One region of the Monashia sp. NPDC004114 genome, then DNA from elsewhere that is predicted to be linked to it. Evidence: predicted binding sites of a transcription regulator. Region 1 holds the regulator's gene; the other holds the start of a gene.
What was found. The regulator LexA, encoded in region 1, represses DNA repair genes until DNA is damaged. The targets are predictions, from matches to a motif close to TCGAACANNTGTTCGA.
Positions count from the first base shown of each region.

Region 2: ACWEOW_RS07775 (DUF222 domain-containing protein) is a predicted target of LexA. The motif match lies at 7,530-7,545, and genes of this name have one in related genera.

Region 1 covers NZ_JBSGGK010000005.1:169,446-184,810, reverse strand. The annotation lists gene ACWEOW_RS09085 (gamma-glutamyltransferase) at 1-1,498, opposite strand, end outside; gene ACWEOW_RS09080 (LysR family transcriptional regulator) at 1,660-2,607, opposite strand; gene ACWEOW_RS09075 (RibD family protein) at 2,687-3,379, opposite strand; gene ACWEOW_RS09070 (lysylphosphatidylglycerol synthase transmembrane domain-containing protein) at 3,372-4,355, opposite strand; gene ACWEOW_RS09065 (glycosyltransferase family 4 protein) at 4,486-5,604, opposite strand; gene ACWEOW_RS09060 (6-pyruvoyl trahydropterin synthase family protein) at 5,601-5,999, opposite strand; gene ACWEOW_RS09055 (zinc-dependent alcohol dehydrogenase) at 6,005-6,994, opposite strand; gene ACWEOW_RS09050 (CDP-alcohol phosphatidyltransferase family protein) at 7,074-7,910, shown strand; gene ACWEOW_RS09045 (CDP-alcohol phosphatidyltransferase) at 7,907-9,739, shown strand; gene ACWEOW_RS09040 (hypothetical protein) at 9,736-10,137, shown strand; gene ACWEOW_RS09035 (Sir2 family NAD-dependent protein deacetylase) at 10,208-11,110, shown strand; gene ACWEOW_RS09030 (phosphotransferase) at 11,100-12,137, shown strand; gene lexA (transcriptional repressor LexA) at 12,149-12,856, opposite strand; gene ACWEOW_RS09020 (LysM peptidoglycan-binding domain-containing protein) at 13,108-13,530, shown strand; gene ACWEOW_RS09015 (hypothetical protein) at 13,935-14,291, shown strand; gene ACWEOW_RS09010 (alpha/beta hydrolase) at 14,288-15,365, shown strand, end outside.
Region 2 covers NZ_JBSGGK010000004.1:195,397-210,761, reverse strand. The annotation lists gene ACWEOW_RS07810 (GcvT family protein) at 1-615, shown strand, start outside; gene ACWEOW_RS07805 (FadR/GntR family transcriptional regulator) at 669-1,400, shown strand; gene ACWEOW_RS07800 (glutamine synthetase family protein) at 1,451-2,818, shown strand; gene ACWEOW_RS07795 (aldehyde dehydrogenase family protein) at 2,901-4,274, shown strand; gene ACWEOW_RS07790 (3-oxoacyl-ACP reductase) at 4,313-5,080, shown strand; gene ACWEOW_RS07785 (gamma-glutamyl-gamma-aminobutyrate hydrolase family protein) at 5,148-5,885, shown strand; gene ACWEOW_RS07780 (carboxylesterase/lipase family protein) at 5,890-7,365, opposite strand; gene ACWEOW_RS07775 (DUF222 domain-containing protein) at 7,549-9,252, shown strand; gene ACWEOW_RS07770 (hypothetical protein) at 9,417-9,902, opposite strand; gene cimA (citramalate synthase) at 10,319-11,917, shown strand; gene bioD (dethiobiotin synthase) at 11,896-12,591, opposite strand; gene ACWEOW_RS07755 (8-amino-7-oxononanoate synthase) at 12,597-13,802, opposite strand; gene ACWEOW_RS07750 (adenosylmethionine--8-amino-7-oxononanoate transaminase) at 13,799-15,142, opposite strand; gene bioB (biotin synthase BioB) at 15,135-15,365, opposite strand, start outside.

The DNA.
Region 1 (15,365 bases):
CGCGGCGCGCATCGCCTGCGGCGACGAGTCCACGCTCCGCCAGCTCAGCCGCACCGACACCACCGAAATACATGTGCGGGCTCGGATAGACGTGTGAGACAAGGCCGCTCGCCTCGACGGCGGCTTCGAGCTCGTCCGACGGCTCGAGCTCGACTCGCGGCGAGCCGTCTTCGAGGAACCGCACATGGAGCCTCGGCGCGTCGACCGCTGCCTGAAGCGGTTCGCCCCGCAGCAGCACGCGAGCCAGCACCTGGAAGAGCGCGGTCGTGATCCGGTCCGCGCCCGGCGAGCCGATCGCGAGGGCGCCACCGGACGCGCTTCGAGCGGTCGTCGGCGCCATGTTCGACGCGAGTCGGGTCCCCGGCGGGACGGCGTGCAGGCCGAGGCGGTTGAGCTCCGGCTCACCGAGCGAGTTGTTGAGCAGGATGCCGGTACCGGGTATGACCATGCCGGCTCCGTACCCGCTCGACATCGTCACGGCACAGGCCGTGCCGTGTTCGTCGACCGCAGACACGTGGGCGGTCGATGCCGAGCTCGGCAGGCCAGCGAGTCCGTACCTCTCGACCGAGGTCAGCAGCGCGTGCCCGTCGGCGTGCAGGTCGCGCGACCGGTCATGCACGCCGAGGCGATAGGAGAGCACTCGCCGCTGGACGTCGATGACGTCCCTCCACGACCATTCGTCGCGCTTGGCCAGCTCGCCGAGCATGACCGCGAGCATGGGTCCACCTACCGACGGCGGAGGGTTGAAGGCCACGGTCCAGTCGCCGATGGCTCGCTTCGTCGGGGTGCGCAGGACCGCCTCGTATGCCGTCAGGTCGGCATGAGTGATCAGCCCCCCGTTCGCGGCCATGTCGTCAACGAGGACATGCGCCACGGCTCCGGTCGTGACGAGCGAGATCCCTTGTGCCGCAAGGAGGTCGAGAACGTCGGCGAGATCGATGTTGGTTGACGTCTCGCCGGGCTGGAGCGCACCGCCATCGGCTCCGGTCACGAGCGCGTGGGCCTCCGGGTCGTCGCCGAACAGGCTGTCGCGGACGATGCCGAGGTAGAGCGCTGCGGCGGCGCCGACCGGGTAACCCCGCCGGCATGCTCGGGCCGCGGGCTCCACCAAACGTCGCCAAGGAAGCCTCGCGTAGCGCTGGTGGGTGATCGAAAGGGCTTGCAGCGCACCCGAGTTCGCCACAGATCCGTGTCCGGCTCCAAGGTCGACACCGCCGCCGTAGTCGGTGTGGACCCGGCGTACACCGCGGCCGAAGGCGGCCTGATCCAGGCCGCGGCCGGGCATCTCGACGTTGCCGTCGATGACGACCGGGTCGGCGCCGGCCGGCCAGATGTTGACGAAGGCGCCACCCATGAGGCTGACGACACCGGGCTCGGTGCTCATCGCGGCGATGGCCGCCGCCACGGCGGCGTCCACGGCGTTGCCGCCCTCGGCAGCTGTCTCCAGCCCGGCCTCCAGCGCGACGGTTCCGGTGGCGGCGAGCGCGACCCGTGTCATGACGGCATTCTGGCCGAGATCGGCCCGCACGGCACGGACCGGCGGCGGGGACGGCATACGTCGTCGGAGCGAGCGCGACCTGCGGATCACCCGTCATCGGTCCCTGCGAGCGGCCCTACAGCGATCCGCCCCAGCCCTTGGGGGCGGCGGGCGAAACGCCCTCAGGCGCGCGCGGCGACGAGCTCGGCCGCCGAGACCCGCGGGTCGGCACCCGCGGCCTGGCAGAGCGCGTCGAGCGCGGCAGCGACGGCTGGCACCCGCTGCAGGTCCGGCGTGGTGACTGCGAGGATCTGCCGGCGGGAGGCGGGGGACAGGGGCAGCGTGGCGACGTGGTCGTGCTTGGCCGCGTTGAGGATGAGGTCGGGAACCAGCGCCACCCCGAGGCCGGCGGTCACGAGACCGAGCTGGGCGACGTAGTCCTCGGTCTCGAACGCGACGTTGGGTCGGAAACCCTCGTGGTCGGCCAGGGACAGGAGGTGGCCGCGGCATCGCGGACAGCCGGCGATCCACTCCTCGCCCGAGAAGTCGGAGAGCCGGGCTGTCCCAGCGTCCGCGAGCGGATGGGTCGCGGGGACGACGAGCCGCACCTCGTCGTCCATCAGACGGCGGGTGACGAGCAGAGACAGGTCCTCCTCGAGCTCGCCGAGGTCGGCGCCCTCGTAGGCGAACGCGACCGCGACGTCGCAGTCGCCGTTGCGCAGCGCCGCGAGCGACTCGGGCGGCTCAGCCTCGGTGAAGGTGACGGTGATGTCGGGGTGCTTGGCCTTGAGGATCGCCAGGGTCTTCGGCACGAGCGTGGCCGAGGAGCTGGGGAAGGCCTGGAGCCGCACGCGGCCGGCGCGCAGGCCGGCGATCGCGGTGATCTCCTCCTCGGCAGCGTCGAGCGCAGCGAGCACACCGACGGCGTGGCGGGCGAGGACCTGGCCGGCCTCGGTGAGTCGGACCTGCCGGCCGTAGCGCTCGACGAGCACGGTGCCCGTGCGCTGCTCGAGCCGGCGGACCATCTGCGAGATGGCGGGCTGGGTGAAGCCGAGCGCGTTGGCGGCGCTCGTGAAGCTTCCCTCGTCGGCAATGGCCTTCATGACCCTCAGGCCGGCAGCGTCGATCATGGACTCATCATAACCGATGATTATGCATTTCCCTGGTTCTCACACGTGGAGTGAGCGGAGACCGCGCCCTGAGGCGCGCTCAGTCCATCCGGAACCGCTCGGAGAGTGCGTAGCGGAGCAGGACGACGTCACCGATCTGGCGCACCTGGGCCAGGGTCGCCCGCCGGTCGGGGTTCCACGGGAAGCGCCCGTCGCCGACGAACCGACGGGCGCCCGAGTCGCCCACGAAGAAGGGCGCCACGACGAGCTGCAGCTCGTCCGCGAGGTCCGCGGTGAGCAGCTGCGTGTGCACCGTCCCGCCGCCCTCGACCATGAGCCGACGCACTCCACGGCGGTGCAGGTCCTCGCAGACATGCTTCATCCTTACGGGCTGTCCGCCGTCGACGACTGTTGCGACCGCCCCGAGGTCCTGCCGTGCCTCGGACAGTGAGCCCGTCGCGCAGTAGACCAGCCTGTCGACATCGCCTGCGGTGAAGAACCGTGCGGTGCATTCGAGACGCCCCGAGCCGGTGACGGTCACCTTGGTCGGCGAGGCCGGAAGCCCTCGCGCCACGCGGTCTGCCCGTCGGTCGGCCGACCGGACGAGCAGCCGAGGGTTGTCCTTCCGGATCGTCGTGGCGCCCACGAGGATCGCGTCGGACGCGGCCCGCTCGGCGTCGACCCGGTCGAAGTCCTCGTCGTTCGACAGCAGCAGACGCGTGGACGAGCACGTGTCGAGGTACCCGTCGATGGACATGCCACAGCTGAGCAGGGTGTAGGGGCGCTCAGCCATGCGCCGCCCTGGGGTGGTCGGGTGCTGCCGCGGCCTCGGAGGCCAGCGCGGGCACCCTGACCGCCTCGCGGCCTCGGCGTCTCCACCGGCCTGCAAGAAGCAGCCCGGCCCCCGGCAGGCTGGCCACGAGCACCATCACACCGTAGATCACCGCCACCGCGACGCCCTGGTTCACGCCCAGCCCGGCGGCACCGAACGCCCATGCCGTGGCCCCCTCACGGGGTCCCCAGCCGGCCAGGCTGAGCGGCACAGCCATCGCGAGCATGACCACAAGTCCGAGCGGCAGCAGGCGCGCCGGCGACACCGCGACCCCAGCGCTGTGCGCGGCGATCCCGAAGGTCATGACGTTCCCGGCCACTGCCCCGACCGACGCGAGGACAACGAGCACGGTATGCCGCCCGACCACCCCAGCGCGCAGGTCATCGACCACCGTGCGCACGATGCGCGAGAGCGCGGGGTGGCCCAGCTTGCTGCCGGCGAGCGCTGCGACCGCGAGCACGATCGCGGCCACGGCAAGGAGAAGGGCAGCGATCTGGACCGGGGCCCGCATGGGCGACGGCAGCCAGAGCACGGCGCCCAGGGCGACGATGACGAGGACGACCTGTCCGGCGGTCCGTTCCCAGACGACCGAGCGGAGCCCGCGCCCGAGATCGCCGGCGTCGCGGCCGTGGCGGACCCCTCGGCGAACGTCGCCGACGACGCCGCCGGGCAGCGTCACGTTGAGGAACTGGGAGCGGTAATACTCCGCGACGGCCGAGCGCAGGGGCAGGGACACGCCGAGCCCGCGGGCCACCAGCGCCCACCGCCAGGCGCAGCACAGGGTGGTCAGCGCTGCCAGGACGGCCGCCGCCGCCAGCGACCAGCCGTCCACGCGGCGCAGGGCATCGAGGAAGGGACCCGTGCCGATCCGCCAGGCCAGCACGCCGAGGATCGCGGCACCAGCCAGGGGCCGCAGCCACCACATCTCGCGACGCATGCTCCTCCGGCCTTCCGCTGTGGACGTCCCACCCGGAGGACGTCTACGACCCGCCACGGGTTCAGCACCCGCCGCGGGTTCAGCTGCGGCGGCGGCAGCCGCCACGCGCGCAGCCGCACACGTGTGCATCTCAGCCTGCCAGGCGCGCCAGGACGCTGGACACGCGATGAGCCGTGACGGTCCAGTCGGGCAGCATGCTTCGCCGCTCCCTGGCAGCCATGCGCAGCCGCTCTCGCAGAGCGGCGTCCGTCAACCACCACCGGACTCCGCGAGCGAGTGCTTCGGAGTCCTCCGGTCGCACGAGCAGTCCCGGCGTGGAGTCCGAGTCGGCGTGCGGGTCCGCGTGCGGGTTGACGTGGAGAGATCCCGGGCCACCGTCGAGCGGGGCGAGGTCCCGCCGCGCGCCGAGGGCCTCGGGCAGTCCACCCACGGCAGTTGCCAGCACAGGAAGCCCCCTCGCCAGCGCCTCGGTGACCACCATCCCGTATGTCTCGGCGCGCGAGGCGAGCACGACCAGGTCGGCGGCGGCATAGGCCCGGTCGAGGTCGACGCGGGAGAGGGGCCCGACGAGGCGCACTCGGTCGTCGAGGCCGAGTCTCGCTGCCTGCTGCCGAAGACCCGCGACGAAAAGCGGCTCGATCTCGAGCGAACCGGCGCACATGCAGCTCCAGGGCAGGTCGTCCACCCGGCCGAGTGCATCCACGAGCAGGTCGTGCCCCTTTCCCGGCGTGACGGCCGCGACGCAGAGCAGGCGACCGCCGCTGTCCGTGCCCGGCGCCACGTCGGCGCGGTCGACTCCGGGCACGGCGACATGCAGACGGTCGGCGTCGATCGCATAGAGCTCCTGCAGCCGCGCTCGGGTCCACTCGCTGGTGGTCACGATCCCCGCGGCCGTCGTGAGCACCTGACGCTCTCCGTCGTCGCTCGTGCCCTGCTGGCCGAACGGCATATGAACCAGGATCACGAGTCGTAGCCGATGTGCTTGCGGCACAAGCACATCCGAGCAACCTGACGCGACGAGGCCATCGACGAGGACAACTGCTCCCGTGGGCACCGCATCCAGCACACGGGCGAGCGCGGCGCGGGCCGCCTGGTCCGGGTGGGGCCACGTGCCCCCGACCAGGTGCTCTCGGACGGTCCAGCCGAGCGTGGCCAGCGCGTCACAGAGCCGACGGTCGTAGACGTTGCCGCCGCTGGGCCGGTCGGCGCGGTGGACCGTGTCCGGGAGGACGGCGTGAACGTCGGTCACAGCGGGCGGTCGTACGACGCCCACGCGACGTGCGACTCGTGGAGGGTCACGGCGATCTCGGTGACGTGATCCGCGGCCCGGCCCAGTCGGCCTCCGTGGACACGCTCTGCGAGCCGGTCGGCGACGAAGCGGGCCAGTGCCTCCGTCGTCGTGTTCGTGCCGGAGAGCTCGGGCAGCTCGTCGAGGTTGCGGTACGACAGGCCGGCCATGACCTCGTTCACCTGCTGGGTGGCAAGCCCGATGTCGACGAGGATGTTGTCGGGGTCGAGCTCGGAGCCGCGGAACGTCGCGTCGACGACGTATGTGGCGCCGTGGAGCTGTTGTGCGGGTCCGAAGACCTCCCCGCGGAAGCTGTGGGCGATCATCATGTGATCACGTACGGTCACGCTGAACATCCGTATTACCCCTGTTCGTAGCTGATGGTGTGACAGATCGCCGCCATGGAACCGTCCGCGAGGCCGGCCATCACCTCCGGCAGGTCCTCGAACCGTGACCGGCCGGTGAGGAGGGTGTCGAAGGCCGGGTCGCGGAGCAGGTCGAGTGCCAGTGCCAGCCGGTCGGCGGGCGTCCGCCGGACCCGCCGTGACGTGGCGACCATCCCGACCTGGCTGGCCCGGACGGCGAGGCGGGAAGAGTGGAACGATCCACCCAGGCGGAGCTGCACGGGCGAGTCCCCGTACCAGCTGAGGTCGATCACCTTGCCTTCCATACCCAGCAGGTCCAGGGAAAGCTGCAGCCCTGCCGACGACGCGCTTGTGTGCACCACGAGGTCGTGATCCGGCACCCAACCCGCTGCGTCGTCGGGCCGGGCGAAGTCGACCCCGAGCCGCCGTGCGACCTCCGCGCGGGATTCGTCGATGTCGACGAGGGTCACGCGCACCCCGGGATAGCGCGCAAGCAGCCTGGCGACGGAGCAGCCCACCATGCCGGCGCCGACAACGGCTACGCGGTCCCCCACGAGGGGTGCGGCGTCCCAGAGCGCGTTCACCGCCGTCTCGACCGTGCCCGCGAGGACCGCGCGTGCCGCGGGCACGTCGTCAGGGACGACGACGACCGACTCCGACCCGACGACGTATGCCGTCTGGTGTGGGTAGAGGCTGAACACCGTGCGCCCCGTGAGGTGGCTCGGGCCCTGCTCGACGATGCCCACGTTGAGGTACCCGTACTTCACCGGAGCGGGAAACTCGCCCTCCTGGTGCGGAGCTCGCATCGCGGCATACTGGCTCGGCGGTACCCGACCGAGGAAGACGAGCGACTCGGTGCCTCGGCTGATCCCCGTGAACAGAGTGCGAACGAGCACCTCACCCGGCGCCGGGTCGGGCAGGTCGGCCAGGCGGATCTCACCCCGGCCCGGCTCAGTGAGCCAGAACGCACGCGCACCCCTCGTCACGGGCCTAGCGTAGAGCCCGGGTGAACTCCGGCACCGGGCTCGTCGTCCTTGGTGCAAATCCCGAAGTGGCGGAGGCAGGATGCGTGCGGTAGTCCCCGGCGGGGCGGTGATCGGCTTCATCGGCGCCGCAGGCCTCCTCGGCACGCTCCACGCAACAGTGGGTCTCGGCACGGCGGGTTGGGCCGTAGGGCTCGCCTCCAGCGTCGCGCTGTGTCTCCTGCTGGCAGCCGGCCTCATGCGACGGGCCCAGCCTCGGCTGGGCCCGGCAGACCGCATCACGCTGACCCGCGCGGTGCTGGCGTGCGCCGTGGCTGCCCTCACCGCCGACTCGTTCGAAGGGCCGCCTCGTGTCGCGACTCTGGTCGGGCTCGCCGCGCTGGCACTCGTCCTCGATGTGGTGGACGGCCGAGTTGCCCGGCGCACCGGGACTGCGAGCCCACTCGGCGCGCGTTTCGACATGGAGTCGGACGCCTTCCTCATCCTCGTGCTGAGCGTTTTCGTGTCCCAGCAGCTCGGCTGGTGGGTGCTGATGGCCGGCGCGGCCAGGTACGCCCTGCTCGTCGCAGCGTGGCTGGCTCCGTGGCTGTCCCGGCCGATCCCCCCGAAGCACTGGCGCAAGGCCGTGGCAGGCGTCCAGGGTGTCGTCCTCACGGTCGCTGCTGCCGGGGTACTGGCTCCGAACGTCACAGCTCTGGTGCTCCTGACCGGACTCGGCCTCCTCGCTGCCTCGTTCGGCACCCAGGTCGCCACCCTGTGGCGCACGCGGTCGCACTACGCAGTCGACGATGTCCAGGTCGGGGCGCCGGACATCGTCCCGGGCGCCGCCCCGGACTTCGCCCTGGGCGCCGCCCCGCACGTCGCACCGCACGTCGCACCCGGCGCCGCGCTGGCGGCCGCCCAGGTGAAGGCCTCATGACGGACGTGACGTCAGCGGAAACCCCCGAGCCTGGCACCGCCGAGCCGGCCGCCCCAGCAGCCGGGCCGGCGCGCGCCAGGACCGTCGTGAGCTGGGTCGCGACGGTCCTCGCGGGCCTGCTCGTCTGGTTCGCGCTCGTCGCGCCTGAGGGTGGCAGGCCGCTGACTCCGTTGGCCTTCCTTCGTGTTCCCGTCGAGGCGATCGTGCTGATCGGACTCGCAGTCGTCCTGCCGCGCGCACCACGACGCTGGCTCGAAGTGGTCGCGGGTGTCGTCCTCGGGCTGCTCGTCCTGGTGCGGATCCTCGACCTGGCTTTCCTGGCCGCGCTCTACCGTCGCTTCAACCCCGTGACCGACTGGCGGTACGCCGGCTCCGCGAAAGACCTCCTCGGCGACTCGGCCGGCCCCGGCGTCGCGGTGCTCGCGACCGCGGGGATCGGCCTGCTTGTCCTCGCACTGCTCGTCCTCACGCCGCTGGCGATGGTGCGCCTCGGGACCGTCGTCGACCGCCATCGCGCCGGTGCTGTTCGCGTGGCGGCGGCCCTCACGGCCGTCTGGGTCGCGGCTGCGGTCCTGAGCCTCCACCTGGTTCCGAACTCGCCGGTGGCGTCCTCGAGCGCGGCGGCACTGGTCGCCGACGAGGTCGGCACGGTGCGGGCCAACCTGCATGACCGCGAGGTCTTTGCCCGGGCGATTCCGGTCGACCGCTTCCACGACGCCGCGGGCCCGGACCTGTTGACGGCCCTGCACGGCAAGGATGTCGTGTTCGTGTTCGTCGAGAGCTACGGCAAGGTGGCGGTCGACAGGTCGCCGGACGTGGCTGCTGCGCTCGACGCCGGGAACAGCGCGCTGAGAGGCGCGGGATACGCGTCGGCGAGCGCCTGGCTGACCTCGCCGACGTTCGGCGGCATCAGCTGGCTCGCGCACTCCACGTTCCAGTCCGGTCTGTGGGTCAGCAGCCAGCAGCGCTACGACCAGCTCCTCGACGCGCAGCGGTTCACCCTGAGCAGGGCCTTCGCCCGCGCCGGCTGGCGGACCGTCGACGTCATCCCTGCCAACCGCAGCGACTGGCCGGAGGGCAAGGCCTTCTACGGCTACGACCAGGTCTACGACTCGCGCACCCTCGGATATGCCGGGGAGGGCTGGGGCTACGCCCCGATGCCCGACCAGTTCACCCTCTCGGCGTTCGACCGCCTCGAGCTGGCCCGTCGGGACCGGCCGCCCGTCATGGCCGAGATCGACCTCGTGTCGAGCCACATCCCCTGGGCACCGCTGCCCCGGATGGTCGCCTGGAACGCCATCGGCGACGGCTCGATCTTCTGGCAGCAGGCCGGCAAGGCCACACCACGTGAGGTGGTCTGGCAGACCCCCGCCGGCGTGCGGACGGCATACGGGCAGAGCATCGCCTACTCGCTCGACAGCGTCGTGTCGTTCCTCGAGGGGACGCGTGACCGCAACCTCGTTGCCGTCGTCCTCGGCGACCATCAGCCCGTGAGCATCGTCTCGGGTGACGGAGCGAGCCACGACGTGCCGGTCTCGATCATCTCCCGCGACCCCTCCGTGCTCGACCGGATCTCCTCCTGGGGCTGGGCGGCGGGCGTGCGGCCCGGGCCGGACGCTCCGGTCTGGCCGATGGACCGGTTCCGTGACCGGTTCCTGACAACCTTCGGCCGCACCCCGCCCACCACCGTGGCGACGCCCGCCTCGAGCACACAACCGACCCCGGTCACTGAACCGTCGAGCCCCGCGGCTCGTCTTCCTCGGCAGGTGGTCCAACGCCGTGACGTCACACGTCGCCGCGGTGCGACCCGGACGATGGGAACATCATGAGAAGCCTCCGATATCTCGGTGCAGCAGCACTGCTCGTGTCCGCAGCGGTGCACCTGTACCTGTGGTTCAACGGTGTGCGCAACCAGTCGGTGGGGCCGATGTTCCTCATCAACGTCGTGGCGGGCGTCGTGATCGCGGTCCTGCTCGTGCGGTGGACGCACTGGATTCCGGCGTTCCTCACCCTCGGGTTCGGCGTGGCGACCCTGGGCGCATTCATCATCGCGGCGACCGTCGGGCTGCTCGGTGTGCACACGACGTGGCAGGGGTGGGACGTGTTCACCGCCGCGGCGGCGGAGGTCGTCTGCATCGTCGTCGGTGGTGTCCTGCTCGTCGGCGAGCTCGGCGGCGCCAGGGCGCCGGCGCAGGGGGCGCAGACGCGCGGGCGCCACGCGGGCTGACCCGCCCGGCCGGGGCCAGCCGCGGTCCGAGGACCCCAGGTCCGCGCGAGGCGCCACGTAGGCTGTCCGAGTGCGGTCGCTGAGTGTCAACCGGGTCCTCCCGGAGCCTGTCGACCTCGGGACGTTCGACGACCTCGTCGACCTCGTCTCGGGGGGCGGGGTCCTCGTCCTGTCCGGCGCGGGGCTCTCCACCGAGTCAGGGATCCCCGACTACCGCGGACCCGACGGCACGCGACGCGTCCAGCCGATGACTTTCGGGGAGTTCAAAGGGTCGAGCGAGGCCCGTCGTCGGTACTGGGCGCGCAGCTACATCGGATGGCAGCGCTTCAAGGCGGCGGAGCCCAACGACGGGCATCGGGTCGTGGCCGACCTCCAGCGGGCCGGCTACGTCGGTCCCGTCATCACCCAGAACGTCGACGGCCTGCACCAGGCTGCGGGTGCCCGGGACGTCGTCGAGCTGCACGGGTCGCTCGAGCGTGCGGTCTGTCTCATCTGCGGCGAGATCACGACCCGGCTGGGTCTCCATGAGCGGATGACCGAGGCCAACCCCGGCTTCATGGCACGCTTCGCCGAGGCCGCGGCTCGCGTCGGGTCCCAGTGGGGCGAGCAGGTGCGCCCCGACGGCGACATCGTGCTGGCCGACGAGCTGGTCGACTCCTTCCACACACCCCGATGCCTGGTCTGCGGCAACGACACCGTCAAGCCGGACGTCGTCTTCTTCGGGGAGTCCGTGCCAAAGGCGTTGGTGGACAGGTGTTTCCGACTCGTCGACGACGCGGGTGCCGTGTTGGTGCTCGGCTCTTCGTTGTCGGTCATGAGCGGCTACCGCTTCGTCCGGCATGCCCATCACCGCGGCATACCCGTGGCGATCGTCACGCGGTCGGCCACCCGTGGGGACGCCCAGGCCACCACGAGGGTCCACGCGCCGCTCGGACCGACGCTGCGCCGCCTCTGGAGTGCTCTTGAGCACTGACCCGCGGTGGTATGCCGCCCTGCCGGAGTCGGGCCCCGGCCCGTCCGAGCGATGGACGTCCGCCGACTTCGCGACCGAGCTGCACGCGTGGGTGGGCGGCGCGCTCGGATCTCTCGGGCACGAGCTCGTCGCTCTCGAGCCGGTGCACCAGCGACCCTGGTCGACGGTGTGGCGCGCCCGGGCCGGCGACGGCGGACTGTTCTGGGCCAAGCAGAACTGCGCACACCAGAGCTTCGAGGCGCACCTGCTCATCGTGCTCGACCGCCTGGCAGGGGATCGGGTGGTTCCGGTGGCCGCGGCGGACATCCACCGCGGTCTGCACCTCGTGCCCGACCAAGGGCCGGTCTATGCCGAAACGGTGCCGGCGGACGACATCGACGCATGGTGCACGGTCGCCGTCGAGGCGATGCACCTGCAGCGCGAGCTCTTGGGACGCGAGGCTGAGCTCGCCGCTGCCGGGCTCACGAGGATCCGCACAGCGGAGGTCGCCGAGTACGTGACCGCCCGGGCGTCGTCGCTCGCGGGCCTGCCGGCCGATGACCCTCGACGGATGCCTGCGGACGAAGCCGCCAAGGTGTGCGCACTCGATCCGGTGATCCGTGGCTGGGCGGCCCAGGTCGAGGCGCTCGACCTCCCGGACACGTTGGTGCACAACGACCTTCACGGGCACAACGTCTTTGCTACGGACGGGCAGATGCGCTTCTTCGACTTCGGAGACGCCGTGCTCGCGAACCCGCTCTGGTCACTGCTCATCCCCCTGCGGGTGATGTCGAGCCGGCTGGAGGCCGGGGTGGACGACCCACGGTTGCGTCGGGTGGCGGACGCCGCAACGGAGGTGTGGGGAGACCTTCGGCCCGTCGGTGAGCTCCGGGCCGCCCTGCCGGCGGCCCTGCAGCTGGCACGACTGGGCCGGGTGGAGGCGTGGCTTCGGGTCGTGGCGACGATGACGCCGTCCGAGCTGGCCGACTTCGGTGACTCGCCCAGCTGGTGGCTGGCGTCGCTGCAGGAGGAACCACCGCTCCGCTGAGCGGTGCCGGCTCAGACGCGGCGCAGGACGGCGGTGACCTTGCCGAGGATCGTCGCGTCGTCGCCGTCGATCGGCTCGAAAGCCTGGTTGTGGGGGAGCAGCCAGACGTGGCCGTCCTTGCGCTTGAACGTCTTGACCGTGGCTTCGTTGTCGAGCAGGGCCGCGACGATGTCGCCGTTGTCGGCTGTCTGCTGTCGTGACACCACCACCCAGTCGCCGTCGCAGATGGCGGCGTCGATCATCGAGTCCCCGACGACCTTGAGCAGGAAGAGCTCGCCCTCGCCGACGATCTGCTTCGGCAGCGGGAAGACGTCGTCGACGAGCTCCTCCGCAGTGATCGGCACTCCGGCGGCGATCCGACCCAGGACCGGGACGTATGCCGCCTGGGGACGCGAGTCGCCGCTGTCGGTCTCCAGGTCGTGCTGCTGCACGCCGAGGTCGATGTCGCCACGGCGCCGCGACGGGCGGGCGTCGGGCGAGACGACCTCGATCGCGCGCGGACGGTTGGGGTCGCGACGGAGGTAGCCCTTCGTCACGAGGGCGTTGAGCTGGTGCGAGACGCTGGACGGGCTGGCCAGGCCGACGGCGTCACCGATCTCACGCATGCTCGGCGGGTATCCACGCCGGTCCACAGAGTTGCGGATGACCTCGAGCACACGCCGCTGGCGCACGGTCAGGCCGTCGCCCTTGTCGCGGTCGGGAAACTCGGTCACGCCCATGATGTCCCCTTCGTCGTGCTCGTCAGACCCCGATGTCTGGCTTGCGGTGAGCGCCGCTCGGGCGCTCGTGAGGGCCAGTGTCAGTGGTGACTGGTGTGGTTGGTGGTGTGAGAACAGCGTACGAGGTTCGAACACAGTTGCCAAACACCTGTTCGATGCGTGTCTCGACTTCGTCGAACAGACGTGCTACAACTCGTACAGACGTTCTATCGAACACCTGTTCGTTCGGCCATCAGCAAGGGGAGGTCATCATGAGCGCCATCGTCGTCGAGGCAGCGCACCGGCAGCAGGCTCAGGGGGCCCCGTGCGACCCGCTCCCGGCCCCTCGCGGGCGTGGCCATCTCGTGCTCGTGCCCACCGGTCCGGATGCGCTCGGTCCGGCGTCGACGCCACGCCCACGTCTTCGTCTGACCCGGCGCGGGCGGCTCGTCGTCGCGCTCCTCGTCGCCGCCGTCGTTGCCGTGCTCGGCGTGGCAGCCGCCGTCCAGCGCGCCGGCGCCGTCAGCGAGCCGCGTGTCATCACCGTCCAGCCGGGCCAGACCCTGTGGGGCATCGCCTCGCGGGAGCTGCCGGACCTGCCGGTCACCAGCGGCATCGTCGAGCTCCAGCTCGCCAACAGCCTGTCGACCTCGCAGATCCACATCGGTCAGCGGCTCGTCATCCCGACGCCCTGACACCGCGCCGCCGGGCCCTCGTCTGGTGACGGGCCCGGCTCCATGGCAGCCGCGTTGGCTCCACCTTCAGCGGCTGGCGGTAGCGGCGCTTCGACCCCGCCGCTCTCGCCCGGACGCCGCACCCCAAGATCGGGGTGCGGCGTTCTGCCACGCCTGGGCGGTGTCGAGGGGCGCGCCGCCCCGCCTGTCACACGACGGGCCGGGCTGGTGCACGGGCCGTTGATCGGTGACGCGCGGGACGGAGCGCTCACTCGGCCGGAACTCAGCCCGACGGCATACCTCGCCGGCTGTGGTGCCTCGCCCTGTGGACGGCCTCCTGTGCCGTGCGCATCCCTGTGGATGACGCGATGCGACCGATCCCCTTGCCTCCATAGCCTGTTCGCTCCGACGAAGGGAGTGCAGGTATGCGGTATGCGGTGGACACGGACGCGCTGCACGACAGCGCCGACGCCGTGGACCTGGCGCTGTCGCGACTCGAACGGCTGGGCATCGTGCCAGTGATGGGCTCGGTCGCGACGGGTCTGCCCGGAGGCCGCGTGGCCGGTGCTGTGGCACGGCTCGCCTCGGTGTGGGAGTCGCGGGTGTCCGACACGAGGTGGATGCTGCGAAGCCTGGGAGGCGAGCTCGTCGCGGCCGCCGAGTCGTACGACGCGGTCGAGCGGGCTGTGGGGCGCGCCGTGGCCGACCGCGTTGTGGCCGACCCAGGAGCTGTGGACGACCAAGGAGCTGTGGTCGACCGGGGACGGGTTGCTGGCCCATGACGATCAGTGTGGGTGCCATCAGGTCCAGCCGGCCCGAGCAGCTCTCGGCCACGAGCCGCCGGCTGGAGGAGCAGCGCGAGCAGGTGCGCCAGATCATCCAGACGGTCCTGCTCGGCGGCCGACAAGAACGCCGTTGGTCCGGCCTTGCCTCGACCGCGGCCACCAACCGGTCAGCCCTGGTCGTCGGCAGGCTGGCCGGGCTCGCAGCCAGCATCGGGGCAAGCGGTCAGGCACTGAGCCATGCCGCGCTGCGGCTCGCGGCGGCGGCCGAGCTGGTCCACCAGGCCGACCGCCGAGCGGCGGCTGCGGGCGCCTGGGTGGACCACGACGGGCAGATCTTCCTGCCCGTGCGTGGCACGTCGGGCGATCCCGTGCTCGACGCCCACGTGGCGCGTGAGGACGAGCTGATGCGCGCGGAGGTCATGGCCGCCCTCGCCGAGGCGGTGCGCGTCGCGGCGCTGACCGACCTGGAGCTGGCGCTGGGCCTGCTGGCAGCAGCGCTGGAGAGCCCGGCGAGCACGCCGCGGACGCGACAGACACCACGGACGCAGGGCGGCCCCAACGGGGCGTCCGTGATGTCGGGCACCGGCGTGCTCTCGGTGGTGCCACCCCCGCCGCCGGGGCGCGACGCCAGGAGCGTCTACGCATCCTCGGCGTGGTGGCGGTCGCTGACGGACGAGGAGTCTGGTCGCGTCATCGCCGACCATCCCCAGTGGGTGGGTCCGCGAGACGGGATCCCAGCATCGGATCGACACGCCGCCAACCTGGTCCTGCTCGCCCGGGCGGAGCGAGATGCGCAGGATGGGGCGCGCCGAGCAGAGGGCGCCCCCCTGTGGGACGGGAGCGAGCGGACGCGCGCCCACGACCGGCTCGAGGATCTTCGGGCCATCAGAGAGGTGCTCAGCCGGCGCGACGGCGTGCAGCGCCGGCTGCTCCTCGTCGATGCGACCGACACCAACGTCAAGGTCGTGGTCGCGTTGGGTGACCCGGACCGGGCCCGCCACGTCGTCACCTACGTCGGTGGCCTTTCCACGACGGCCCGAGGGGATCTTCGCCGGTACGACGACGACCTCG
Region 2 (15,365 bases), on a different contig from region 1:
GCCACGATCCGCGCCACTCGCATCACCTACGTCGGGGAGCTCGGCTGGGAGCTCTATGTGCCTACTGACCTCGCGGCCGGGGTCTACGACGCGCTCTTCCGTACGGGAGCCTCGCTGGGCGTGCGTCCGGCCGGCTACTACGCCATCGAGGCGATGCGGCTCGAGAAGGGCTATCGGGCCTTCGGGCGCGAGCTGACCACCGAGACCGGACCGGTCTCCGCGGGGCTCACGTTCGCCTGCAAGCTGGCCGGTGACGTGGACTTCCTGGGGCGCGCGGCGGTGGAGCAGGCCAGGGCTATGACGCCCGCCCGCCGGGTCGTGTCGTTCGTCGTCGAGGACCCTGCGGCATACCCCTGGGGTGGCGAGCTCGTCCTGCGTGACGGCGTCCCCGCGGGACACGTGACGAGTGCGGCGTGGGGCGCCACCCTCGGGGCCGGCGTGGGCCTCGCGCTCGTGGGGGACCGAGCCGAGCGCGAGGCTCCGGCGGGTTGGGTGCGCTCGGGCGACTGGGAGGTCGACGTCGGCGGCGTGCGGTACCCCGTCAAGGTGGGCCTGCGGCCGCCGCTCGACCCGGAGGGAGTGCGCCTGGGGAGGTTGGACCCCGGCGCGCCATAATGGTACTTTCTCAGACCATTGACGACGAGGTGGTGACGGTATTGGATCAGAGCGTGAGTTCGGCAGAGCGTCTGACGTCGCTGCCGGACGTCGTCCTGCGGCCCACCACGGGCAACGTCTTCGAGGGCACCGTCGAGCAGCTCGCCACCGCAATCCGGCTGGGCGTCTTCACGCAGGGCGAGCAGCTGCCACCCGAGCGAGAGCTCGCCGACCGCCTCGGCGTCAGCCGCAACACCCTGCGCGAGGCGATCGCCGCACTGCGTGACTCCGGGCTGGTCGAGACCAAGCGGGGCCGCGGCGGGGGCACCTGGGTGACCTATGCCGCGGAGTTCCCGGCTACGGCCAAGGGCCCGTTCGTGCGCAGCGGCGCGGCGATGCTCGACGCGCTGACGTTCCGCCGTGTCGTCGAGCCGGGGGCCGCCTGGCTCGCCGCCACCCAGCCGCTCGCCGGCGACCAGCGGGCGTGGCTCGCGACGAGCCTGCACGACGTCGACGAGGCAGCGTCCGACCCTGCCGCGCACCGCGTGGCCGACTCCCGGCTGCACCTGGCCATCGCGACCCTGTCGGGCTCGCCGATGCTCATCGACGCGGTGACCCGCTCGCAGGCTGCCCTGCACGACATGCTCATGGCGATCCCCGTGCTCAAGCGCAACATCGAGCACTCGAACGCCCAGCACCACCAGATCGTCGGGGCCATCCTCGGCGGCAACCCCGAGCGGGCCAGGGCGGTCATGGAGGAGCACTGTGACGCGACCTCCGCCCTGTTGCGCGGCCTGATCGGGTAGCGACCCAAGGACCGCAGAGAACCCAGACCCCGACGACCAAGGAAGTGGCCATGGCGACAGCACCGACGCTCACCCTCGCCCAGCTCCGCCTCGAGATCGACTCGGGCGACATCGACACCGTCGTCGTCGCCTTCACCGACATGCAGGGCCGGCTCCAGGGCAAGCGGCTGCACGGCCGCTACTTCCTCGACCACGTTCTCGTGCAGGGCACCGAGGGCTGCAACTACCTGCTCGCGGTCGACGTCGAGATGAACACCGTCGACGGCTACGCCATCTCGTCGTGGGAGCGCGGCTATGGCGACATGTTCTTCGACCTCGACCTCACCACGCTGCGCCGCACCCCGGGGGCACGTCACTCGGCGACCATCCAGTGCGACCTCACCTGGCTCGACGGCACCGGCGCCGTCGCGCAGGCGCCCCGGTCCGTGCTCAAGGCCCAGGTGGACCGGGCGGCCCAGCTCGGCCAGGCGGCATACTGCGGCACCGAGCTCGAGTTCATCGTCTTCGAGGACTCCTACGAGGCAGCCTGGGACCGCGGGTACACCGGGATGACTCCGGCCAACCGCTACAACGTCGACTACTCCATCCTCGGCGGCGACCGGGTCGAGCCGCTGCTGCGGGAGATCCGCAACGAGATGTATGCCGCGGGCGCCATCGTCGAGGGCGCCAAGGGCGAGTGCAACTTCGGCCAGCACGAGATCGCGTTCCTCTATGACGAGGTCGTCCGGACGTGCGACAACCACGTCATCTACCGCAACGCCGCAAAGGAGATCGCTGCGCGGCACGGCAAGTCGATCACGTTCATGGCCAAGTACGACCAGCGCGAGGGCAGCTCCTGCCACATCCACCTGTCGCTGCGGGGACTGGACGGGTCCATCGCCTTCGCGGACGAGGACCGGCCGCACGGGCACAGTGAGCTCTTCGACCAGTTCATCGCCGGCATCCTCGCCACGATGCGCGACTTCACGTACTTCTATGCGCCGAACATCAACTCCTACAAGCGGTTCCAGCCGGGCAGCTTCGCCCCGACCGCAGTCGCGTGGGGCCACGACAACCGCACCTGTGCCCTGCGGGTCGTCGGCCACGGCGCCGGCCTGCGCGTCGAGAACCGCGTGCCGGGTGGCGACGTCAACCCGTACCTCGCCGTCGCCGCGATGCTCGCCGGAGGCCTGTACGGCATCGAGCGTCAGCTCGAGCTCGAGCCGGCCTTCGAGGGCAACGCGTACACCTCCGACAAGCTGCGCGTCCCGACGACGCTCCACGAGGCCCGCGACCTGCTGAGCCGGTCCGAGCTCGCGCGAGGCGTCTTCGGCGACGACGTGGTCGACCACTACGTCAACGCAGCGGACGTCGAGATCACCGCCTTCGACGCCGCCGTGACCGACTGGGAGCGCCGGCGCGGCTTCGAGCGACTGTGACCGCGGCACACGCCCCCGGTTCGATGCATCTGCGCGCCGGTGACGACGCCCTATGACATCGACCGGCGACACGAGGAGTGACATGACCACGACGCACGACGTCATCAACCCAGCGACCGAGGAGCTGGTCCGGACGGTCGGGCTCGCCAGCGTCGACGAGACCGACGAGGCGATCGCTCGCGCGTCCGAGGCAGGGCCTGCCTGGCGGGCGGTGAGCCCGGGCGACCGCGGGCGCCTGCTGCGGCGGTTCTCGGACCTGGTCGGCGAGCACCAGGAGGAGCTGGCGCTTCTCGAGGTCGCGAACTCCGGCCACACGATCGGCAACGCCCGGTGGGAGGCGGGCAACGTCCGAGACGTGCTCGCGTACTACTCGGCCGCGCCCGAACGGAACTTCGGCCGGCAGATCCCCGTGCCGGGTGGCATCGACGTGACCTTCAAGGAGCCCCTCGGCGTCGTCGGCATCATCGTCCCGTGGAACTTCCCGATGCCCATCGCCGGCTGGGGTTTCGCCCCGGCGCTGGCCGCGGGCAACACGGTCGTGCTCAAACCGGCCGAGCTGACACCGCTCACCGCGATGCGCCTCGGCGAGCTCGCCCTCGAGGCGGGCCTGCCGCAGCACGTCTTCACCGTCATCCCCGGCAAGGGCTCGGTCGTGGGGGAGCGCTTCGTGACGCACCCCGCCGTCCGCAAGGTGTGCTTCACCGGGTCCACAGCCGTCGGCCAGCGGATCATGAAGGGCGCCGCCGACCAGGTGAAGCGGGTCACGCTGGAGCTCGGCGGAAAGAGCGCGAACATCGTCTTCGCCGACTCCGACCTCGAGGTGGCCGCCGCGAGCGCCCCGTATGCCGTGTTCGACAACGCCGGTCAGGACTGCTGTGCCCGCAGCCGGATCCTCGTCGAGCGGAGCGTCTTCGACCGGTTCATGGGACTCTTCGAGGAGGCGGTGCGGGGCGTCGTCGTCACCGACCCTCGCGACGAGACGGCGGAGATGGGGCCGCTCATCAGTGGTGGCCAGCGTTCGGCCGTGCGCTCCTACGTGGAGGATGCGCCCGACGAGGTCGACGTCGCCTTCCGCGGCGACGCGCCCGACGGCTCAGGCTTCTGGTACCCCGCGACCGTCGTGCTGCCCCGCTCGACGAGTGACCGGGTCTGGCAGGAGGAGGTGTTCGGACCGGTCGTGGCGGTGCTTCCCTTCGACGACGAGGCGGACGCGGTCGCCAAGGCCAACGACACGGCATACGGCCTCTCCGGCTCGATCTGGACGCGAGACATCGGGCGCGGCTTGCGCGTCGCTCGAGGCGTCGAGGCGGGCAACCTCTCGGTGAACTCCCACAGCTCGGTGCGGTACTGGACGCCCTTCGGGGGTTTCAAGCAGAGCGGCATCGGGCGCGAGCTGGGCCCGGACGCCCTGGACGCTTTCACCGACGTCAAGAACGTGTTCATCTCCACCGAGTGAACGATCGAATCCCCTTGAACACAAAGGAAAGAGGAGACATGGCAGGCAGACTCGACGGCAAGGTCGCGGTTGTCACCGGGGGGTGCTCCGGCATCGGGCTCGCTACGGTGCGACGCTTCGCGCAAGAGGGCGCGAAGGTCGTCATCGGCGACGTCGACGCCGCCAACGGGCCGCGCGTCGCCGACGAGGTCGGGGGCACCTTCGTGCTCGTCGACGTGACGAGCAAGGAGCAGGTCGACAACCTCTTCAAGGTCGCCAAGGACACCTACGGCTCGGTCGACATCGCCTTCAACAACGCCGGCATCAGCCCGCCCGACGACGACTCCATCCTCGACACGGACCTCGACGCGTGGCGCCGGGTCCAGGAGGTCAACCTCACGTCGGTCTACCTCTGCTGCAAGGCGGCCCTGCCCTACATGCTCGAGCAGAAGAAGGGCTCGATCATCAACACCGCCTCGTTCGTCGCCGTGATGGGCGCCGCCACGTCGCAGATCTCCTACAGCGCCAGCAAGGGCGGCGTGCTGTCGATGTCGCGCGAGCTCGGCGTCCAGTTCGCGCGCGAGGGTGTCCGCGTCAACGCGCTCTGCCCGGGGCCGGTCAACACGCCACTGCTCCAGGAGCTGTTCGCCAAGGACGAGGAACGTGCCGCGCGGCGTCTCGTGCATGTGCCCATGGGGCGGTTCGGGGAGCCCGAGGAGATGGCCAACGCCGTGCTGTTCCTCGCCTCCGACGAGTCGAGCTTCGTCACTGCCTCGACGTTCCTCGTCGACGGCGGCATCTCCGGCGCCTACGTCACGCCGTTGTGAGACCGTGGAGGTAGAGAGTTGCGACGGCACGTATGAGCTACGAAACGTCAGATCCGAAGTGCACACCATGAGTCGCCCGGTCATCGGCATCACGGCCTACGTCGAACGCGCCTCGTGGGGCCGTTGGGTGTCGGTGCCGGGGGCGCTGGTGCCCCATCGGTACGTCCACCACATCGAGCGAGCCGGGGGCATCGCGGTCGTCATCCCGCCACGGCACGATGCCGATGACCACATCGCCGCCGAGCTGCTCACTCGCCTCGACGGTCTCGTGCTCGCCGGCGGCGTGGATGTGGCGCCAGAGCTGTATTCGGACGAGCGGCACTCCTCGGTGCAGGCGTCGCGGCCTGACCGTGACATCACGGAGCTCGCGCTCGCGCAGGCCACCCACGAGCTCGACGTGCCGGTGCTCGGCATCTGCAGGGGGATGCAGATCATGGCCGTGGCGGCCGGCGGGCACCTCGAGCAGCACCTGCCCGACCGGGTCGGTCACTCGAACCACTCCCCGGCGCCCGCGACGTACGGCAACCACCCCGTGCACACGGTCGAGGGCAGCACCGTGGCCGCCCTCCTCGGGCGCACGGTCGACGTGCCGAGCTACCACCACCAGTCGGTGCTGACCCACCCGGGCTACGTCGCCTCCGGGTGGGCCGACGACGGCACGCTCGAGGCCATGGAGGACCCGCACTCGAGGTTCCGCCTCGCCGTGCAGTGGCACCCCGAGGTGAGCGACGACCCGCGGCTCTTCGTAGGGTTCATCGCCGCCGCGACCGCGTATGCCGCCGAGCGCGCGAGCGTCGCTCGCTAGCTGGCTAGCGACTGGGGACCGACGACACGAGGTCGAGCACGGCGGGGTGCTCCCCCCAGATCTGGCGCGACACCTGCTCGGGGTATGCCGTGACCGCCGGCCGGGCGTCGAACAGCCTCACCGACCCGGTGTCATAGGAAGGCCACCCGGGATCCCCGGTGGTCGCGAAGGCCGTCCACGCGCGGCGCATCTGCTCGGACAGGGCCACGGCCTCCGGCGTGGGATCGCCGATGAGCATCGCCGGCTGACCCAGGGTGAGGTTGCCGAACACCAGCGGCACGTCCAGGCCGTGGCAGGCGCCGAGCACGCCTCCCATGCCAGGCGCGGGCCAGGTCAGCTCGTAGAGGTGGGCGCGCCCTCCGGCCGCGAGCTGTGCCTCGGCTAGGTGCAGGGACGGCATACGGAAGAGCCAGTCCGAGCGGACGACCTCGTACAGCTCCTGCGGGTCGGGAAAGGCCTCTCGGTACCGCTGCGGATCCGGGCCGAAGATCTCCGCGGTCTCGTCCGCCTGAGCCTCGGAGATCGTGCCCAGCTGGCCGCTGATGAGGGTGAGCAGGCGCTGCTCGTGACGTGTGTGCCCGACCATCAGCTCGACGTCGCCCGTGAGTCCTTGCCACGGCGTCGTGGGCAGCACGTCTCCGTCGACGACCGGCGCGAACGGGATGAGCGCGTGTGCCGCTCGGCCCCACCGGTCAGCGTGCTCGGCGAGGTGGCCCGAGAGGGCGTCCCCGGCGGATGGCAGCAGGTCCGGATCGACCGTGGGCAGGCCGGCCGCCGCCTCCAGGCCGAGCTCGGCAGCGCACGCTCGGGTGATGTCTGCGGCAAGCCTAGGTGTGAAGAACGTGCCGGGCACGCTCTGGGCGATGGCTCGGTGGAACAGCCCTGCTGCACGCGGCATCGCCAGCAGCGCTGCCACCGAGCCTCCGCCGGCGGACTGGCCGAAGACGGTGACCCTGTCGGGGTCACCTCCGAACGCGCCGATGTTGGCCTGCACCCACTCGAGCGCGGCGACCTGGTCGAGGAGACCCCGGTTGGCGGGCAGTCCCTCGACGTACCCGAACCCTTCGAGGCCGACGCGGTAGTTGAACGTCACCACCACCACGCCGTCGCGCGCCAGGTTGCTGCCGTCGTACTCGGGCAGGCCGGACATTCCGAAGGTGTAGGCGCCGCCCTGGATCCACACCATCACGGGCAGGCGACCGTCGACCTCGGGCGACCACACGTTGACGGTCAGCCAGTCGTCGCCGCCCTCGACACCCTGGTCGCCGTCTGCGGCCAGGGTGTCCATCCCGAAGATGCCGGGCTGCGGAGGCGGCGGCCCGAACCTCAGCGCCTCCCGTATGCCGGCCCAGGCGGAGGCGCGCTGCGGCGCACCGAAGCGCTCGGGGAGCTCTGCGTAGGGTATGCCGCGCCAGACCGCGAGCTCGCCCTCCGAACCGCCGCGCACGACGCCGCCGGCCACCTCGATGTCGATGTGCACGCAGCAATGGTCGCCGTCTGGGCTTCGACGGCGCCAGCCATTTCCCCTCCGTCGTGGTCGACGACGCGGACCAGGGAGCCGTGTGGGTGCGGCGGCTCCACGCTGTGGACAACTCGGCTGTTTGCATCGGTTTGCTGTGGGTAGCGACGGACGGCTGTCGGTGGTCGATCATATGTTTGACTCATGAGCACGACAGCTTGCGACCAGGAGCGCCGACCGGGCGCGCCCGAGGGCGCCCCTTCGCCGGAGCGGGACCCAGGTGCGTCAGCGGGACCCGGAGTGGCGGCGAAGCCACGTGAGGTCATGGACCCGGTCACCCAGCTGGCGTTGCTGGCGTCGGCTGAGCCGGGGGCGGGTGCGGAGCTGGAGGCTCTGCAGGGCATGCCTGGGCTCGCCGCCCGCTTGGCCTCGATCTCGGAGGAGATCTGGCTGATCGCTCGGTCGTACCCGACGTGGTGCATGCCGGAGGCCGGGGTTGGGGACGCGATCGAGCAGGCGCAACGGGTGCGCGATGCCGCTCACACCCTGACGGCGGTGTTGGCGGGCGAGGTGACCTCGCGTGGTCTGGGGATGCGAGAGGGGCTCTCGCGCAACGACTGGATCGCGGCTCATGCGCCGGTCCTGGATGGTGCGGGGGCGGCAGAGCTGACGGCCGTGGGTGCGGTGCTAGCCGAGCCGCGGTGGCGGCCGCTGGCGCGGATGCTGCGTTCGGGCGCGACCACGGTGGACCGGGCTGCGGTGATCGTGCGGTTCCACCAGGACGCGGTGACGTACGCCGAGCGCGAGCATCTCGAGGGTGTGGTCGACTCGATGGTGGAGCAGGCCGGGGTGCTGGGGGCGAAAGAGCTGCGTCGGGTGGTTGCTCGGGCGCGGGTCTCGCTGCGGCCGGCCGAGCAGGTAGAGGCCGATGATGCGCGGATGCGGGCGGGTCGGTCGCTGTCTCGAGTGGGTCGCTCCGCGGGTCTGGTCGAGTATCGGCTGCGACTGGATCCCGAGGGCGCGGCGGTGCTTGATGCCGCGATCGACCCGCTGGCCCGGCCGCGGCCAGACCTGGACTGGGCAGAGCGTGCGGCGCCGTACCGGCACCCGGTCTGTGGGCACCTGATCCCCGAACCGGGCACCTCCGTCGATGACTCCGGGCCGGATCGCCGGGCCGGCGAACAAGGGCTGGCCGGAGACCCGGATACGCACGCTGGGCTACCGGACTGGCGCTTTGTCGGGCCGGCATGTGAGGTCTGTGCCGTGCCGGTGGCCGACCCGCGGCTGCCCGCGACTCGACGTGCTGACGCGCTGCTGGAGCTGGTCGCTCGGGCGGTGGCCGCCCCGATGGGGGTGACCCGGACACCGCGGGCCAAGGTGGTGGTCACCATGTCCCACGAGGCCCTGGCCGGTCTCGTCCAAGGCGCCGGTGTGGCCGGTGACGACGAGGTGCTCTCCGCGGGCACCGTGCGCCGGCTCGCGTGTGAGGCCGGGATCGTGCCGATGGTGCTCGGCGGGCCCTCGCAGGTGCTGGACCTCGGGTTCACCGAGCGGTACTTCACCCCGGCTCAGCGCCTGGCTCTGGCGGCCCGCGACGGCGGCTGCTCGTACCCGGGCTGCACGGTTCCCGCGCAGTGGTGTGACGCTCACCATGTCGTCCACTGGGTCAACGACGGGCCGACCGACCTGCTCAACGGAGCCCTGCTCTGCGGCCGCCACCACACCCGAGTCCACGAGCTCGGCCTCACAGCTGAAGTGACCCCATGGGAGGTCACCTGGCACCGGCCACCACGCCCGCAGACCCGCCCGACGGCCATGTCGACCTCATCGGTATCGGCGTCGACGGCATCCTCGGCGCGACCCGCCAAGACCAGTACGAGGACCGGGACCCGTCCCGCACCCCCCTGAGGTTCACGGCCGAGCACCTGACCCGCTACCTCCGCACCACTGGAACATCTGGCCAGCTCACGGAGGGACGCGGACGCGGCCGCAGCCGTGATCGCCGGCGCCGGTCCGCGACTACCCGTCGCGCTGGGCTGCTATGCCGAGAACGACCGCGCGACGCACGCCAGTCACTCCGGGTGTACTGGCTTGCCCGTCCACTCGCTCATCCGCAGGATCGCCGACTGGACCTGTCGTCGAGCTCCCGGGACCACGCGCAAGGACGCCAGTGACGTAACACCAACGTCGAATCCCTCGGGCGAGAGGATGACCGGGTAGATCAGCATGAGTGGCATCGACTGATGTGCCGCCTCACCCGTAGTGAAGCCCGCGATCTCGTCCGGCCCGAGTGTTCGTCCCCGGCCGAAGGCTTGACGGACCATGACACCGTCGCCGCGCGCGAAGACGCCCATACGTGCGCCTCCATACGTGAAAGCGGTCCCGAGCGCGGCACAGACGGCGCCGATGACCAGACCGCTGACGTGGGTGTCCTTCGCCTCGCCCGGCTCGGCCGACGCTGTCAGCGCCACGACGCCCAGCAGGGCCAACATGAGGCCAAGCCCGATGACGAGAAATGACCACACCGATCGGACCGAGCGGGCAAACAGCAGGATCACGCGACGACTCTTGGCGCGCGCCGATGGGACCGCAGGGCGAGTCTGAAGGTGCATGAGCGGTTGTGGGTCACGCCCCGGAGTCTCCCAGACGCGAGGGCGGGCCGCTGGCCGTCCAGCATCCGGACCAGGCGTTTCGCTCGACGGGCCGGCACCCTACCTTGAGCGTGTGATGAAGCGACTCGTGCCCACCTGCACGCTCATTATCGAATAGCGCGACGAGAGACCCTCGTCGCGCAGACCTCCCAACCCTTGGGGGGTCTTTTTGTTTCCCGATCCACCCATGAGGGAGGCGTCGCGAGGCCACACCCGGCCGGACGGCATACGAGAAGAGCGCGAGTCGCAGCAGCAACCTGCACAGGCCGGACCGCCACCAGAGGTGGTCGGCGACCACTCCGAGATCGAGGACAATCGAGGTCATGGAAGCCCTGCACGTCTACGACACCACCCTGCGCGACGGCGCCCAACAGGAGGGGCTCAACCTCTCGGTGTCGGACAAGCTGGCCATTGCCGAGCTGCTCGACGACCTCGGGGTCGACTTCGTCGAGGGTGGCTGGCCCGGAGCGAACCCGAAGGACACCGAGTTCTTCGAGCGCGCCAAGACCGAGCTGCACCTGCGCAACGCGACCCTCGCGGCCTTCGGGGCGACCCGCCGTGCCGGTGGGACGGCGGCAGAGGACCCGCTGGTCCGCGCGCTCGTCGACTCCGGCGCATCAGTGGTCTGCCTCGTCGCGAAGTCGCACGTCCGGCACGTCGAGGAAGCCCTGCGCACGACGCTCGACGAGAACCTCGCCATGGTGCGCGACACCGTGAGCCACCTCGTCGGCCAAGGGCGCCGGGTCTTCCTCGACGCCGAGCACTTCTTCGACGGCTGGCACCTCGACCGCGACTACGCGCTGTCGGTGGTGCGCGCCGCGCACGACGCCGGCGCCGAGGTCGTCGTGCTCTGCGACACCAACGGCGGCATGCTGCCGCACCAGGTCGAGCAGGTCGTCACCGACGTCATCGCCTCGACCGGAGCCCGGATCGGTGCTCACTGTCACAACGACACCGGCTGTGCGGCCGCCAACTCGGTCGCAGCCGTTCGCGCCGGCGCGACCCACGTCCAGGGCACGGTGAACGGCTACGGCGAGCGCACCGGGAACGCCGACCTCATCACCGTCGCCGCGAACCTCCAGTTCAAGCTCGGCCTCGACGCGATGGCGCCCGAGTCGTTCCGCCGGGCCATGCACATCGCCCACGCGATCAGCGAGGTCACCAACGTCCCCGCCTACAGCCGTCAGCCGTACGTCGGTGCGAGCGCGTTCGCGCACAAAGCAGGCCTGCACGCCAGCGCGCTGAAGGTCGACCCCGACCTCTACCAGCACATGGACCCCGCCCAGGTGGGCAACGGCATGCGCACGCTCGTCTCGGACATGGCCGGGCGGGCGAGCATCGAGCTCAAGGCCCGCGAGGCCGGGCTCGACCTGTCCGACCGCCCGGACGTCGTCGCCAAGGTGCTCGCCGAGGTCAAGGACCTCGAGCTGCGCGGGTGGACGTTCGACGCGGCCGACGCGACGGTCGAGCTCATGGTCCGTGAGGCGCTCCAGCCGGGCTGCACGCACTACTTCGAGGTCGAGTCCTGGAGGGTCATCACGGACTCGACCGGCGCGAGCGGCTCATCGGCCGTGGGCGACGCGACTTCAGAGGCCACGGTCAAGCTCCGCGCCGACGGTGCTCGCCTCATCGCAACCGGTGAGGGCAACGGTCCGGTCAACGCGCTGGACCACGCACTCCGCGACGCCCTGACCCGTGCGTACCCCGAGATCGAGAAGCTCGAGCTCATCGACTTCAAGGTCCGCATCCTCGACGCGTCCCACGGCACCGACGCGATCACGCGTGTACTCATCGAGACGTCGGACGGCGAGACGTCATGGGACACCATCGGCGTCGCGGGCTCGATCCTCGCCGCGTCGTGGCGGGCCCTGACCGACGGCATCGTGCACGGCCTGCTGCGTCAGGGAGTGCCCATCCGCTGAGCCAGGGCGGCCAGCCAGACCGGCGCCTCGCCGCGGAACGTCTCGGAACCACGGCTCGGCGCTCCCTGAGGGATCGCGCCGAGAAGGCCTTCGGGGAGTGACGCGAGGTACTCGCGATTCGTCCTCTCGACCGTGCTCGGCTCCTGCGGCCAAGCACCCAGCACCATGCCGGAGCACTCGATCTCCCTGTGCGCCAGGGCCTCTCGTGTCAGCATCGTGTGGTTCAGCGTGCCCAGCCCACTGCGGGCCACGACGACGACCCCCGCTCCCGGCAGCGCCTTCGCAAGGTCCGCGAGCGTCTCAGCCGCCTCCGTGAGCTCGACGAGCAGCCCGCCCGCACCCTCCACGAGCACATGGTCGTGTGTCGCGGCGAGCTGTGCGACCGTCGCGAGGTGCTGTGCGAGCGTGGGGAGGGCCGCTCCCTCGATTGCCGCGGCGGGGCGCGGTGCCATCGCTGCCCTGAGCCGGACTCCCTCGTGGCTTGACACGCCCGCCAGTCTGGCCACCTCGGCCATGTCGCCGGGCTCGCCGGGCTCGACGCCCGTCTGGGTGGGCTTGTATGCCGTCACGCTGCGTCCCACGGAAACCAGCAGTGCCGCGAGCGCCGCCGTCGCGACGGTCTTGCCGACCTCGGTGTCGGTCCCGGTGACGACGACCACGGGGGGCAGCCTCATGCCGGTCACCGGGGGAGCGAGCCAGCTGTGCGGGTGCTCGCGCCGTTGCCGAGAGCGCGGCCCGGGACGGGGCTCACGACGGTGGCCACCAGAGCGGCGGCCTCGGCGACCTCCGACGTCGACAGGTCCGCTCGAGCGGTGATGCGCAGGCGTGAGATGCCGTCCGGGACGCTGGGCGGGCGGAAACACCCGACGAGCACGCCGTGCTGGCGCAGGGTGAGCGCCGCGGACACGGCCGCGTCGGGGCTGGGCATCGGCAGCGACTGCACGGCGCCGACGGCGCGGTCGATGCCACAGATGGAGGCGATCGTCCGTGCGTTGGCCCGCACGGCTGCGGACAGCGTCGGGTCGTCCGAGATGATGTCTGCGGCCGTCAGGGCAGCCCCTGCGGCAGCCGGAGCCAGGCCCGTGTCGAAGATGAAGGTGCGCGCCGTGTTCACGAGGTGGTCCCGGACGGCAACGGGGGCCAGCACGGCACCGCCCTGCGACCCGAGCGCCTTGGACAGCGTGACGGTGAGCACGACGTTCGGGCTCCCGACGAGTCCGAGCTCGTCGACCAGCCCCCTCCCGTGGCCGGCGACCCCGATGCCGTGGGCCTCGTCGACGACCAGCAGGGCGTCGTGCCGGCGGCAGACGTCGACGAGGTCGAGGAGCGGTGCCGCATCACCGAGAACCGAGTAGATCGACTCGACGGCCACGACGACGCGTGCTCCCGCGCGAAGCCGGAGCTGGCTGTCGAGAGCCGCCGGGTCGTTGTGGGCGAAGGTCGCGTAGGGCACACGCGACATGCGCGCCGCATCGTGCAGCGAGGCGTGTGCGTGGGCGTCGAGCAGGACCTCCGCCCCGCGCCCGCTGAGCGCGGTGAGCACGCCGAGGTTGGCTGCATACCCGGTGGAGAAGGCCAGGGCGCTCGGCTGGCCGGTCAGGCGGCAGAGCGCCGCCTCCAGCTCGCGATGGACCGGGAGCGTGCCGGTGACGAGGCGACTGGCCGTGGCCGATGCGCCGTACCGCTCGAGCGCCTCGCGCGCTCCGGCGACCACTCGTGCGTCCTGGGAGAGCCCGAGGTAGTCGTTCGATGCGAGGTCGAGGATGTCGTGCGCGCCAGCGAGGCGACCACCGAGCCGCAGGACGGGGTCCTGCCGCTCGACTCCCCGCTGCGTCCGCAGGGCCGCGCGCTCGCGCAGCCAGCCGTCCCACACGCTCGTGGTCACGAGTGCACCTCCTCGATGGCGCCGATGACAGCGTCGGCGATGGTCCGGATGTCGTCCTCGCCGCAGACGTAGGGTGGCATTGTGTAGACGAGGTCGCGGAACGGTCGTACCCACACGCCGCGCTCGAGTGCAGCGCGGGTCACGCGGGTCACGTCGACGGGCCGGTCGAGCTGGACCACACCGACGGCGCCGAGGGTGCGGACGTCGCGCACGCCGTCCAGTTCCGTTGCAGGAGAAAGGAACTCATTCAGCGCACGACCAACGCGTGACACGTTGTCCGTCCACCCGCACTCGACGAGGTCGAGGGACGCGTCGGCGACCGCACACGCGAGCGGGTTCGCCATGAAGGTCGGGCCGTGCAGCAGAGCCCGGAACTCCGAGCGCGTGATCACCTCACCCACCGCGCGGGACGTGAGCACCGCTGCGAGAGTGAGATATCCGCCGGTGAGCGCCTTCCCGACGCACATCACGTCAGGTGCCACTCCTGCCCATTCGGTCGCGAAGAGCCTTCCCGTGCGGCCGAATCCGGTCGCGATCTCGTCGACCACCAGCAGCAGGCCGTGCTCGTCCGCGACGTCTCGCATGACCCGCAGGGCATGCGGGTGGTAGACGTGCATCCCCCCGGCGCCCTGAAGCACCGGCTCGACGACGATCGCAGCCAGGTCGTCGGTATGCCGTCGCGCCAGGTCGCGGAACTCGGCCTCCCAGGCGGTCTGTGCCTGCTCATCAACCTCCCACCGCTGGGTGAACCGGGCGGCTGGTGGCCGAGGCGCGAAGACCTGCGGCGCGAGAGCACCGGGAAAGGCCGAGTGCATCCCGTCCACCGGGTCGCAGACGCTCATCGCGGCGAAGGTGTCGCCGTGGTAGCCGCCCCGAACGGTGAGGAAGTGCTGGCGGCGCGGTCGACCGGTCGCCGCCTGGTACTGGAGGCTGAGCTTGAGGGCCACCTCGACCGAGACGGAGCCTGAGTCGGCGAAGAAGACATGGGCCATCGGACCCGGAGCCAAGGCCACGAGGCGCTCGGCCAGGGCGACTGCGGGCTCGTGGGTCAGGCCGCCGAACATGACATGGCTGAAGCGCTCGATCTGCGCGTGCGCGGCGGCATCGAGCGCCGGGTGACGGTACCCGTGGATCGCGCACCACCACGAGGCCATGGCGTCCACGGCCTCGAACCGCGTGCCGTCAGCCGCAGTGAGCCCGAGCCGGACCCCGTCAGCCGACCGGACGGCATACGGCTCGGGACCGTCGAGAGGGGCGTAGGGGTGCCAGACGAGACCTCGGTCGCGCTGCACGACCGAAGGGGCGAGGGTAGCGGCCGGCCCCGGCCGGGGGTCACGCATTGGGCAGCAGGTTCGTCCCGGCTCCACGTCGTCGCTTGGCCGGGTCGTGGCCGGTCATGGCGGTCAAGAGCGCGCCGGACGGATCGACGCCGTCGCCGGGGCCGGTGTTCCCGCTCGATCCCAGCACGACGAAGCCGTTGTCGCGGATCAGCTCGAGGTCTGCCTCGGCAGCCTGGCCCTCGGACGTGAGGTAGTCGCCGAGGAAGATGGAGTTGGCCACGTG